DNA from 3 places in the Paenibacillus sp. FSL R10-2796 genome. Region 3 is predicted to be linked to each of the others. Evidence: riboswitches for the same ligand, from Rfam matches in the RefSeq annotation. Region 3 holds a riboswitch; each other region holds the start of a gene.
What was found. Region 3 has a riboswitch for cobalamin ahead of NST58_RS07880 (Ig-like domain-containing protein). Riboswitches for the same ligand answer to the same signal wherever they lie in the genome.
Positions count from the first base shown of each region.

Region 1: linked by a shared signal. The riboswitch ahead of NST58_RS05115 (DUF4430 domain-containing protein) and the one ahead of NST58_RS07880 (Ig-like domain-containing protein) in region 3 are both predicted to bind cobalamin.
Region 2: linked by a shared signal. The riboswitch ahead of NST58_RS04450 (S-layer homology domain-containing protein) and the one ahead of NST58_RS07880 (Ig-like domain-containing protein) in region 3 are both predicted to bind cobalamin.

Region 1 is NZ_CP150178.1:1,151,552-1,155,848, forward strand. It holds gene NST58_RS05110 (glycosyltransferase) at 1-1,555, shown strand, start outside; cobalamin riboswitch at 1,683-1,886, shown strand; gene NST58_RS05115 (DUF4430 domain-containing protein) at 2,056-4,297, shown strand, end outside.
Region 2 is NZ_CP150178.1:982,872-987,168, forward strand. It holds gene NST58_RS04445 (cellulase family glycosylhydrolase) at 1-1,280, opposite strand, end outside; cobalamin riboswitch at 1,622-1,823, shown strand; gene NST58_RS04450 (S-layer homology domain-containing protein) at 1,986-4,297, shown strand, end outside.
Region 3 is NZ_CP150178.1:1,712,668-1,716,964, forward strand. It holds gene NST58_RS07870 (DUF2264 domain-containing protein) at 1-876, shown strand, start outside; gene sigK (RNA polymerase sporulation sigma factor SigK) at 1,084-1,785, shown strand; cobalamin riboswitch at 2,083-2,276, shown strand; gene NST58_RS07880 (Ig-like domain-containing protein) at 2,607-4,297, shown strand, end outside.

The DNA of each region.
Region 1 (4,297 bases), 560 kb from region 3:
GCTCCATTGGGGGCGGTTCCTGCCAGTGGCGTTAGAGCAGTCTTTTGCTCAAAATGCTGTGAAGGATTATTTGCTAGAAAAGCTCCAGCTGGAGCATGATCCGGTGGCTTCTGTGGCGGAAATTCATGAAATTGTAGATAAGGCAGAAAAAGATCGCCGCAAAGGAACAGGAGTTGCTCCTAAGGCACTCTCCCTAATGCAGGATCTTGCTGCTTCAGCAGATAGATTCTTACTGAACCGCTTATCGCTTTCTGATATGACGCAGGAGGAGCTTCTGGAGGTAGTTTTTTTACGGTATGGTAATGTTGTCGATTGGCAGCCGCCACTGGATAGGATTAGCAAGCAGAAAGAGAATGCGCTGCGTGCCGCTTACCGCTGGTTTGGTGAAGAGAAGCCGAATGAGGAGATTTTTACAGGATTGTCTCCGCAGGAACTAGACGATGTGCAGCTACTGGGTCGTCGTTTGCTAAAAGAGGCGCGTGTTCTGGAACCCTTTGAACGGCTTCCGCTAGCCTTTTACTATACAACTCAGCGTGAAAGGGGTCCGCTGGATTACGATGCGCTTCTGGAGCTGTTAAAGCGTAAAGCCGGTTCCGACAAAGAAATCATCTATCGGTTTTTTGCTTGGTCGCAAGGCAATCCTTTATTTACGGTTTCGAATAAAAAGCTGCAACCGGGTTACCGTAAGGCGATTCTGAAGTATTTCCTGAGCAGTGATCGTGAAGCGTTCAAGAATCGGGAATTCCGAAAGAACTATGTCGCGGCAGCTCGGCCTGCTCTGCAAAATGTGTACAATGAAGCCCGCTCCCAACTGGCTTCCCCGCTGGCGCGCTGGATCAGCCGCAGCCGATTTCGACTCTTAATCTCCGGCTCCATTACGGGTATTCTGGTGATTATTGCAATTATCGTATTCAGTATGCTGCGTCCGGATGATACGAAGACGGCTCTGCCGGGGACAAGCCCTGAGCCGACCCCTGTTCAGAGTGCAGGCAATATGCTGCCTCCGGCTTCAGTATACTTGAAGGATCAGAGCGTCGAAGGAGATAAGGGGAGCAGCATATTGGTGTTCACCTTCGCAAGTGCAGATGACTGTGTGCAGTTTAAACCGACTGAGGTTAGTTTAATGTCTTCGTCTACAGAGATAGATAAAAGCTTTAAGGTCGCTGCTACAAATGGGACTTGTCCAGTGCCGTCAACGGATGGGACGGATGAGGGAAACGCTGCTGACGAGTCAGATGCCGCTGGCACTACTGGAGGAACAGCAGAAGGTGCAGACTCTACTAACGCTGTAGCTGATGCTTCTCCGTCCACTACGCCTTCCTCTGATACTGAGAACAGCACTGGGTTGCCTTCCGCAACAGCTGTGACTGAAGGTGAACAACCTTCCTATCAGGTTGAGGTTACATTGGAGTCTGGAGCGACAATTCTAGAGAAAAGTATGATCAAAGCCGGAAGATTTACATTGATCGTAGATCCCGATCCTAATATTCCACCAGCTTCTGATTCAAGTGCTGAACCCTCCCCGACTGCAAGTCCGGATGGAACAGTCGAATAACAAGCTTTCTGAACAGCAATAACTACCGGAAGGTGGCGTATTGCTGTTCATTTTTTTGCTGCCCATACTAAGCTTTTCTATAGACATGCTATGTATTAATAGATATGATTATGGATGTCAAAATAAGATACTACATACTGGAAAAGGTGCAGACTCTATCAATCTAGTCGTCTGCTTAAAAGGGAAGTCCGGTGCAAGAGTCCGGCGCGGTCCCGCCACTGTATGTGCGGAGCGTTTCTTCTATAAGCCACTGCCCCGAAGGTAGGGTGGGAAGGTGAAGAACAGCGATGAAGCATTAGCCAGGAGACCTGCCTTTTTCGTGAGCGTTTCTATTCTTCGTGGGGTAAGAATGTGGAACATATACAGATGGACTGTTGGCAGGAAACAAGCGCCGCAGCCTCAATTTGTAATCTTCCCTGACCGCCCTCCAAAGGGGCGGTCTTTATGTTATGCGTCTTATTCCCGGCAGTACCCATTCTTATACAGAAAGAGGTTAAACAATGAAGAAAATCATGTCTTCCAAGTTTGTAGCACTTGGGCTGGCCTTATTCATGGTCATTTCAATTCTAGGAACATCTCTTGCTCCGGCGGGACAAATATTTGCAGAAGCGAGCGCTGGCGCCGGTCTGGAGGCAACTGCCGCGGAGCGGATTAATGTTGCGGATGCGACTTATGCGGCTGCAGAATATCTCTTGAAAGGTGGCGTGCAATCGGATTGGCAAGCCATTGGATTAGCGCAAGCAGGGTACAAGCTGCCGGCTAGTTACCTTTCAGAGCTTGAGAAAAAAGTAAAGGATGCATCTGGCGATTTCACCAATGTAACCGATTATGCTCGAATCGTGCTCGCAGTGAGAGCGATTGGTGCAGATCCTACTAGCTTTGCTGGTAACGGAACGACTCCTGGCTATAATCTGATTGAGAAAATTTATAATAATAGCAAGATCAGTGAACAGACGCTTAATAATCCGGTATATGCTTTACTTGCGCTGGATTCTGGTAAATATAATATCCCAAGTGACGCGAAATGGACGGCGGATAAGCTCCTTACGGAGATTCTCTCCAAACAGAATCCGGATGGGGGCTTTGCACTAACCTCAGGCGCAAGTGAGCCTGATATGACAGCGATAACCTTGACGGCTCTGGCGGCACATAAAAATAATCCCGAAGCCTACTTAGCAGGGCTACAAGCCGTAGCTTGGTTATCTGCAGCTCAAGATAGCCATGGGGGTTACGGTGACAGTGCTGAAAGTAGCGCACAAGCAATCCTTGGACTCACATCCTTCGGAGTTGATCCTAGTGGATTAGAATACACCAAAAACAAAGTGGATCTAATGGAGAACCTGCTTAGCTATCGTCTAGCTGATGGTAGCTTCACCCATAGCCGTGGTGGAAGCAGTAATATTCTGGCGACAGAGCAAGGGCTTCAGGCGCTGGTTGCCTATAATTTGCTGTATAAAGGAAGCAACAGTAAGCTATACGATTTTTCCAAATCCTCCATTCAGAGCTCACTCATCTACGCCCCTGTAACGATTGAGGGACCACGGGCTACGTTGGCACAAGGGTACGCCTATGCTGGCAACGCACTTGGAGCGTTAGAGAAGCTGGCGCTTCAAACGAACTTGCCGATCACGAATCCTTCAGGCAGTTATGTGACTGGCATTGGAAATATTGTTGCTGGAAGCTTTGGTGGTTATGACGGATGGATGTATGTTGTATCACGTGACGGAAAATGGATTAATCCCGATGTAGGCATGAGTGATTTTGTACTTAAAGATTCAGATCAGGTACTGGTTTATTATGCCGGAGATGACACTAAGCTTGTGGATTCCGTTACGCTTTCCAAAGCAAATCTTAAAGAGGGCGATTCTTTTACCGTCACTGTAACTAGTAAGACGTGGAAATGGGACGCTGCTACGAACACTTCCTCTCCTGTAACTGCAAAAGCTGCGGGTGTTCAGGTCCAAATTGGAGCTCACAAGGTAACGACGAATGCTAAAGGTGAGGCCGTATTCTCAGGAAATGTGCCCGCAGGTGACTATACACTGACTGTAACTGGCTACCGTGAAGGCAAAGCCCCAACGATTGCTAAATATACAAAAGCTCTAAAAGTGATTTCTAAGAATGTAACAGCTTCGCTAACCGTTGAAGGCCCGGAAGGGTTGATTAGTGAGGGGACTTTGAAAGCCTCCAATGCCCTTGAAGCGTTGCAACAACTAGGGTCTACCGATGATTTTAAAGTAGATATCACCAAATCGTCTTATGGCAACTTTGTATCAGGTATCCATGGAGTTTCGCAAGGTACTTACGACGGATGGTGGAGCTTCGTGGTATCACGCGGCGGGGAGTGGATATATCCAAGTGTGGGTATGGATGCGTTCGAACTACAGGAATCCGATCGTGTGCTTGTCTATTATGCAGGAGAAAATACACAGGTTGTAGATGCTGTGGTGCTTTCCCCATCACACCCAAAAGCTAATGAAGCTTTTACTGTAAAGGTTTCACAGAAAAAGTGGGTGTGGAATCAGGAAAGCTTCACTTCTGATCCGGTTATCTCACCGGCTGCAGGTGTGCAGGTTTCGGTTGGTGATAAGAAGGTAATCACGAATGAACAAGGTATGGCTGTTGTTGATGGGGGTCTCCCAGCAAATAGCTATACAATAACTGTTACCGGTTATGCTAAAGATAGCGTACCGAGCGTAGCGCGTTATACTCAGTCTCTGACTGTCGGATCGTCTGTTATTG
Region 2 (4,297 bases), 730 kb from region 3:
TCCTCACCATTTAAGGTGTAATCTTTACCTTTGGTCAGATACTTTCCGTTGGCACTAATGGTGGTTAGCTTATTGCCGTTCAGGTTTAGCTTAACCTTGGTATCTTTGATTTGTGCACCTTTTTTTAGGTAGACCAAATCGCTTTCGGTGCTGGAGGAACGCTCCTTCAGACCAGACATTAATACATTGTGGAGTTCAGGATCAGACCACTTATAAGTTTTACGGTTGAAATGCTGCCCGTTATCCCAGAGCATGGAAGTCATTTTCTTTTCTTTCAAATAATAAGTCAGATACTCGAAGAATTTAAGCTTCTCGCCCTGTTCAATCACACCCGTGTCTTTATCGAAACCTAATAAACCAAATTCGCCGACGATGACAGGGATGCCTTTAGCTACAAATGTATTGTAAACGTTATCAAAAGTTTGAGTGATATCATTTTTTGTATCTTTTTCAAATGTGGTGTAGCCGGCAATGTTCACACTAAACGGCCAGAAGCCATAGAAGTGAACGGTCGCAATAATATTTGGATCGTTCAGAGCCGTAATCGTCTTATAGAGATGATCCATTCTTGTTTGCGTAGGTGAAGACTCTAATGAAGGTAATACAAGTGGGCGGAGGTCGTTTTTCCCACCGGATTTCCGCACGATTTGATAGAAAGAGTTATTAAGTTCAGTAAGCATTTGCTCCATTTTTGCTTCGTCTGTGCTTCCACCATCGGTGAACCGAGGTTCATTTATGCTCTCGAACATCAGCTTATCGGATTTGTCCTTGAAGCGATCGGCAATTTGAGTCCAGGCTGCATTATAACGTGCCAGCGTTTCATCGTGTTTTTCTTCCATATGGCTTACCCATAGCCAGGAATCATGATGGACATTAATCATGACATAAAGCTTGGCGTCCAGTGCCCAGCCGACAACTTCTTCCACACGGTCGAGGTAGGCCTTTTCTAGGGTATAGTCTGGTGCCGCACCCATGTGAGTATCCCAGGTCACAGGAATCCGAATGCTTTTATAGCCTTGAGCGGCGATCTTTTTAATAAGATCTTGGGTCACACGTGGATTGCCCCAGGAGGTTTCATCCTCACCTGTAGCATCTAAAGTATTGCCAAGGTTCCATCCGGGCTGCATTTCGTCTACATAGGATTGGATCTTACTCTTTGGCGCTGCCTTAGCTTGTTGCTCGTCCTTAGTTGCAGCTGCGGCCATGGATGAGAACAGAGAGAGCAGAAGAGCGGTGACAAGTGTCAATGATAAGAAGGATTTCTGGATTCGCGTAGTCATTGAATTCTCCTTTGTGAGATAAATTTAGGATGCTTGGACCTGGTTTTGACGCTGTACTCGGTGGTTAGATGAACACAAACACCTCCAGTTTTATTTTGTAAACGCTTTCTTAATATACCCTAACATAGAATACACTTAGCGAGTACCTTACTAATTTGTGGTAAATTCATATAAGAATTAGTGATTTAAATTAATTTACCCCACAGTTGGATAAAGAAATTATTTGAATAACCCTACTCGTAGAAATTGGTTATTCAATAGGATTATCTCTAGCTGCCCGTTATACAAAAAAGAAATATAACATGACAAAAGCATATATATTAGATATGATGAAGCATGAAAATTTAAAATTAGAAATAGGTGCCAACTATGAATGTTGCGGAAGTACAATCATAGATTGGTTAAATGGAAAGCGGGTGTGAATCCCGCGCGGTCCCGCCGCTGTGAAAGAGGAGTCCTTGCAAAATGCCACTGGGAAACTGGGAAGGCAGCAAGGGTGATGATACTTGAGCCAGAATATCTGCCTTTTTCTGTTACACCATCAAACTCTACGATCGATAGAGAGGTGCTTGAATAGTGTTTGCCAGCTATTACTGTGGTTCACTATCTTAACCTCTTGACGTTTATGTTGAGTGGTTTTTTTGTGGTTATGAGAAAGTTTATTCTGTTTTTTATCATAGGTATGAAGGGAAGGGTTATGGAAAAATGAAGAAAAATAAGTTTTTAGCGTGGTTACTTATTGTAGCTGTATTTATTACGACATTCTCTACAAGTGTAATCCCGGCTCAAGCAGATGGAGCAAGCTCTACCCTTAAAGGGTATGTATCTGTATCCGTAGAGAAATTCACCTTAGGCCAAGGGTATATTAAGGAACCTATTAAAGTTCCGATTTATGAAGGCGATAATGGCGCATCTTTAATAACACGTGCGCTAGGTGATGGGAATTATAGATATTTAGGAAATATAGATAGTGGTTTTTATTTATCAGAAGTTAAAGATAGTGGCAGAAGCGAAGTCAATATTCCACAATATATTTTAGATATGATTTCAGCCGATGGGAATACAGTCGGCACTAAAGCAGACCCCGAGTGGTTAAGTCAGTTTGACTACACCTCCATGTCGGGTTGGATGTATGCAGTAAATAATGTGTTTCCTCCGTTTGGGATGACCGATTATAAGCCTCAAGACGGTGACATCATTCGAACTCAGTTCACCACTTATGGCTATGGTTCTGATCTTGGCGGCTGGGGGGAAATCCCAGTTCAACTTGCCAATAAGGATGCTTTAACTGCGGAAATCGCCGAGATTAACAGTGCCCCTAATAAAGAAACTATTTTGGACAGACCAGTAGTGCAATCGGCAGTTTATGAAGCCTATTCCGTGCTCGAAAACATGGCAAGCTCTCAAATAAGTGTAGATCATGCGCTTGTCGGTCTTAATAATGCATTAGACATAGAACCCCCTGTTATTACAGTAAGTGGCATACAAGATAAACAGGAAGTATCCAATAAAGAAATAAGCTTCAAAGTAGCTGTCACAGACAATGTATATAGTGACATTACTCCAGAAGTGAAGCTGAATGGAGTTACTTTATCACCTGCAAATGGGGAGTACAAAGCTACTCTGAATTCAGGCAGTAATGTAATTACTGTAACGGCTCTTGACGGAGCTGGAAACAAAACAAATGTAACTTATCAGGTTACTTACAAACTGGAAACTACAGTTGCCGTCAAACAACAGTTAGATAAAAACCTTGCTTATATTTTAAATACTGTAAAGAATCCAACGTTTGGAACAGGCAGCGGAGAATGGTCGATCCTTTCTCTGGCACGGGCGAACTATACAGTACCTAACGGTTATTACGATCTTTATTACAACAATGTAGCTACGAAAATAGCATCAACCATTAAAGAGGATGGAAAACTCGACGCCAATAAAAGCACAGAGAATTCCAGAGCGATTCTAGGACTTACCTCTATCGGAAAAGATATCACAAATGTTGCGGGATATGATCTGAGAAAAGCACTGGCTGATTATCAATATATCCAAAAGCAAGGCAATAATGGTCCGATTTTTGCTCTGATTGCGTTAGATAGCCATAACTATGAGATTCCTGTAGTTGATGGAGTTACAGAACAGACCACAAGAGAAAAACTAGTTCAGTATATTTTAGATAAAGAGGTTAAAAAAGGTACAGCAGAAGCTGGTGGCTGGGCATTAGGCGTAACCAAAGCCGATGTCGATATGACTGCGATGGCGATGCAAGCTCTTGCACCTTATTATGCATCCCGTGATGATGTAAAAGCCGCCGTGGATCGGGCCATCCAATGGCTGTCCGATAACCAAAACAATCAAGGCGGATTTACAAGCTGGGGAAGCACTAGCAGCGAGAGTATCTCGCAGGTAATTGTAGCCTTAACTGGTGTAGGTGTAGATCCGCACACTGACGCTAGATTTGTTAAAAGTGGAAATTCGCTTATTGATGCATTACTTAGCTTTGCTGCACCTGAGGGTGGATTTAAGCATATCCTCACAGGCAAAGTAGACAATATGGCAACGGACCAAGGTACGTATGCTCTTGTGTCCTATGATCGTCTGATCAATCATAGCAACCGTCTCTTTGATATGAATGATGTACAATTAGAACAACCTACTACTGTTGTAGCCAAACAACAATTAAATAAAAGCCTTGCTTATATTTTAAATACTGTAAAGAATCCAACGTTTGGAACAGGCAGCGGAGAATGGTCGATCCTTTCTCTGGCACGGGCGAACTATACAGTACCTAACGGTTATTACGATCTTTATTACAACAATGTAGCTACGAAAATAGCATCAACCATTAAAGAGGATGGAAAACTCGACGCCAATAAAAGCACAGAGAATTCCAGAGCGATTCTAGGACTTACCTCTATCGGAAAAGATATCACAAATGTTGCGGGATATGATCTGAGAAAAGCACTGGCTGATTATCAATATATCCAAAAGCAAGGCAATAATGGTCCGATTTTTGCTCT
Region 3 (4,297 bases):
GCTCCCGGTTCGCCCTACTGGGCGTTAAAGACATTCCTGCCATTGGCTCTCAGCGCGGAGCATCCATTCTGGAAAGAAGAGGAACTGCCGCTGCCGGATATTCCTGCAGTTATAGTCCAGAAACCTGCGCATCTTGTCATTGTCCGCGAACCTGCTTCCGGCCATGTCGCTGCCTTCAACAGTGGTCATCTATATACGAATGAGCATACCCACACGTCTGCCAAGTATGAGAAATTCGTATACTCAACAGGCTTCGGGTTCAGCGTACCCCGCTCCGAATGGGGATTGTCTCAAGGGGCATTTGATTCCATGCTCGCTCTAAGTGAGAGCGGGGACAACTTGTATCGGGTCAGACGGCGGAATATGGAGTCAAAAATTGTGGACAATGTGCTGCACTCCGTCTGGAAGCCATGGACTAATGTGGAGGTTCGGACCTGGATCGTTGCTGGGCTGCCCTGGCATATTCGGATACACCGGATCGAGACCGGACGACCGTTGGACGCTGCAGAGGGCGGCTTCGCACTTGGTCAGGAAGCGGGGGTGGAACAGCAGATCGGCCTTACAACCGCCGCAGTATCTACAGCATGGGGAACAAGCGGAGTCAAGGGTTTGATCGGCTATGAAAAGGCTGAGCTAATTTGGCCTAATGCCAACACAAACCTGCTTCATCCCCGGACTGTTTTGCCTACACTGACGACTTTCCTTGAGCCTGGAATCCACTGGCTGGCTTCGGCTGTATACGGTGATCCGTCGGGAGATTCTTGCGGTGGTATTCTTGAACAATCACCTGAGTCTATTTTGAAGGTTACTTTTGATAAGGACATCATAAAGGTTTTTACGTCTAGTGAAGCGGAATTTATTATCAAAAGAGAGTGAGAATTACCGCTAACAACATTGTGTTAAAAAGACAAGTAATTGAGTAGAGTATGACTGATTTCTCGTATGAAAAATAAATTTCTGTGGTTGTACAATTTCCCCCGTACAGGCACTTCTAGGCGCACGCCCACATACAATAAGGATGACCATGAACCCGTAAGGCAAACAGATCGGTTTCATTGTACAAGTGCGGGAGGTGTCGCCAAGTTGCCTGGATTCTTAAGCACGATTGCGTTGCTGATCAAAGAACTGACGCTGCTGGTATCATACGTAAGGAATAATGCATTTCCACAACCGCTCTCGGAGCAGGAGGAAAGCCGATACTTAGGGATGATGGCTGAGGGAGATGCCAAGGCCCGCAATTTGTTGATTGAGCATAATTTGCGGCTCGTTGCCCATATAGTGAAAAAATTCGATAACACCGGAGAAGACATGGAGGATCTGATCTCCATCGGCACCATCGGCCTGATTAAAGCTATTGAGAGTTATCGTCCGAACAAAGGCACAAAGCTAGCCACTTTTGCTGCCAGATGTATCGAAAACGAAATTCTGATGCACCTAAGATCCTTGAAGAAAACTCGTAAAGATGTATCTCTGCACGACCCAATTGGGACAGACAAAGAAGGTAATGAAATTACACTTATCGATATCCTTGGCTCCGAAGCTGATGATGTCATTAAAGAAGTAGATCTGAAGATCGAAAAGAGTAAGATTTATCGTAACCTTGATATTCTGGATGACCGGGAAAAAGAAGTTGTCGTTGGGCGGTTTGGATTGGATACAGGTGGAGAAGAGCGGACACAGCGGGAGATTGCTAAGGAGCTTGGAATCAGTCGCAGCTATGTATCGCGGATAGAGAAAAGGGCACTGATGAAGCTGTATCATGAGTTTTATAAGGCTAAGCGGTAGGGTCTTAGAAATAACTAAAGATTCACAATAGATTTTGTTAAAAGCGACTTGCCAACAAGGGGGTTGCTTTTTTTGTTAATTCAAGTAGTTGGGCTAAATGAACATAAAAAAAGCATATTCAGAAATTTAACTGCCCGTCTGCCCATTTATTGCTCAGCTCACACAACACTGATATTTCGCTGCGGACTGATCATAACGCTGTAACAAAATATGAATTATGCAAAATCTCATGTGAAAATAATGTTAAAAAAGTCATTAGAAATATTGATATGAACATTTTTCTTTTCATGGTATATTATTCAAATAAATATTTATGGTGATCACATAGAACTTTCCATGTGACTTAAAAGGGGAATGTTGGTGAAATTCCAACGCGGTCCCGCCACTGTGAACGCACTTAAGAATTACATTGTTAACTTTAAAAACAGTTGATGGTGTAATTCCTAATAAACTGCGAAGTCAGAATACCTGCCATAAATAAATTCAGAGATCCCACGAGGATGGGGGAGGTGTTTTTTGTCATGTCCAAATTTTTTTTTGGTGCTTTACTGTTTATTTTATTAGAGTGATATTGAATCAATTATGTTCATTCTTAATGGATTTCAAAGATTCATAAATACGGAAAATGTTTCGTTGTTAGCTTCAGAGGTGCTGCTGTTGACATGTACTATTAGTGGTTACTGATGTTGTATCACCATCGATAATTCTCCTATATTTATACCGCGGCAAAATAGAATCAGTTGTTAAATAATACTGTACAATTGATTTTATCAGTTGTACATTTTCGTGAGAGCGAATTTATTTGATAGGAGAGAAAAAATATGAAGAAATATAATGCACTTTTGCTTGCCTTATTTCTTTTAATTGCATCTTATAGCCTTATATCTTATGTGAATGCTGATAGTATAAATAAATCAGAAGAGTCATTTGTTGGATTAAAATTGATTCCAGAAGAACAAACAATTGATTTATCAGAAGATTCTCCGTTGAATGTGGAATTTGATCAGGGTATTAGCGAAGGTCAATTCTTTAATTTGATTAATTTAGTGGATATTAATAGTAACAAGTCGATAGATATAACGAAATCGATCGAAGGTCATCAATTAATAATAACCCCGCAAATTGCTTTGGAAAACGCCAAAGAATATATTTTGTATATACCTCCGTACTCCCTTTCAAATATAAATGGAGAAAAATTGAAAGACAATTACATACTTAAATTTAAAGTTGTTAGTGACGAGAGTCATCAACAAGACTCTGTAATAAACTCTACATATCAAAATTTAACGGTAGTTGAATCCACATATGATGATTTTAGTGTGATTAATTCTACTCATGGTAAGCATTTAATGAAATCTATTTTTTTAAGTGAAAGTACTAATGGATTAGTTCCATTTTTAACTCAAAGTGCACAAGTTGGTGGGGAAATATATGCTGGTATAGATAAGAGTGGTTTTATAGGTGCAAATGGAGATTTATGGTTATGGGGAAGTAATGATATGGGACAGTTGGGAGACTTTATAACTCCATCTAGTAATAAACCAATACAGTTAGCTGGCACCGATGTGGTTGCGATGAATAAAGGCATCACTGGTGGTACTTATAGCACATATGCTTTGAAAACTGACGGTACAGTGACGGCTTTTGGATTCAATTATTGGGGGTTTTTGGGTTTGGGTCCTGCTAGAGATCAGACTGATTTTACTGTCTTTCCAACTTCCATTTATGGATTATCAAATGTAAATAATATTAGCAGTAGATTCTATCATACTCTTGCTGTTAAATCGAACGGATCATTATGGGGATGGGGAGATAATCAATATGGGCAAGTAGGAGGGGATAGTTCAGAGTTAATTACAATTCCTGAACAAATCGAAGGAGTAAATGGGATTCCTCTTACGAATATCATAGCTTCAGATGTTGGTGAGACACATTCTATTGCACTTTCTTCAAATGGAAATGTATATGTTTGGGGGGGCAATAATCACGGTCAACTAGGGAATGGAACCCTCGTAGGTAGTAATATTCCACGTTTAATACTAATGAGACCGAATAATGCTCCTCCAATGACAAATATTAAAGCAATTAGTTCAGGAGATAATTTTAACTTGGTATTAAAAGATGATGGGACCGTATGGAGCTGGGGGCAGAATGATAATGGGCAACTCGGTGATGGTTCTACAATAGAACGTCGTTTTCCTGTCCAAGTAAGAGGGGAAAATGGGGTAGGTCTACTAAAAGATATAATCGCTATTAGCGGTGGTGGAAATTATTCTTTAGCATTAAAGTCAGATGGGACTGTTTGGAGTTGGGGAGGAAATAACAAGGGCCAACTTGGAGATGGCACGACTGAAAGAAAACTTGCTCCTACCAAAGTGAAAGCGTCTAATGTATTGAAAATAGATGCAGGGGAATCACATAGTATAGCGCTTACAGAAAATGCGGTTATAACATGGGGAAATAATGAGGTTGGTCAATTAGGTAATGGATCAATGAATTCTTATTCAAGTCT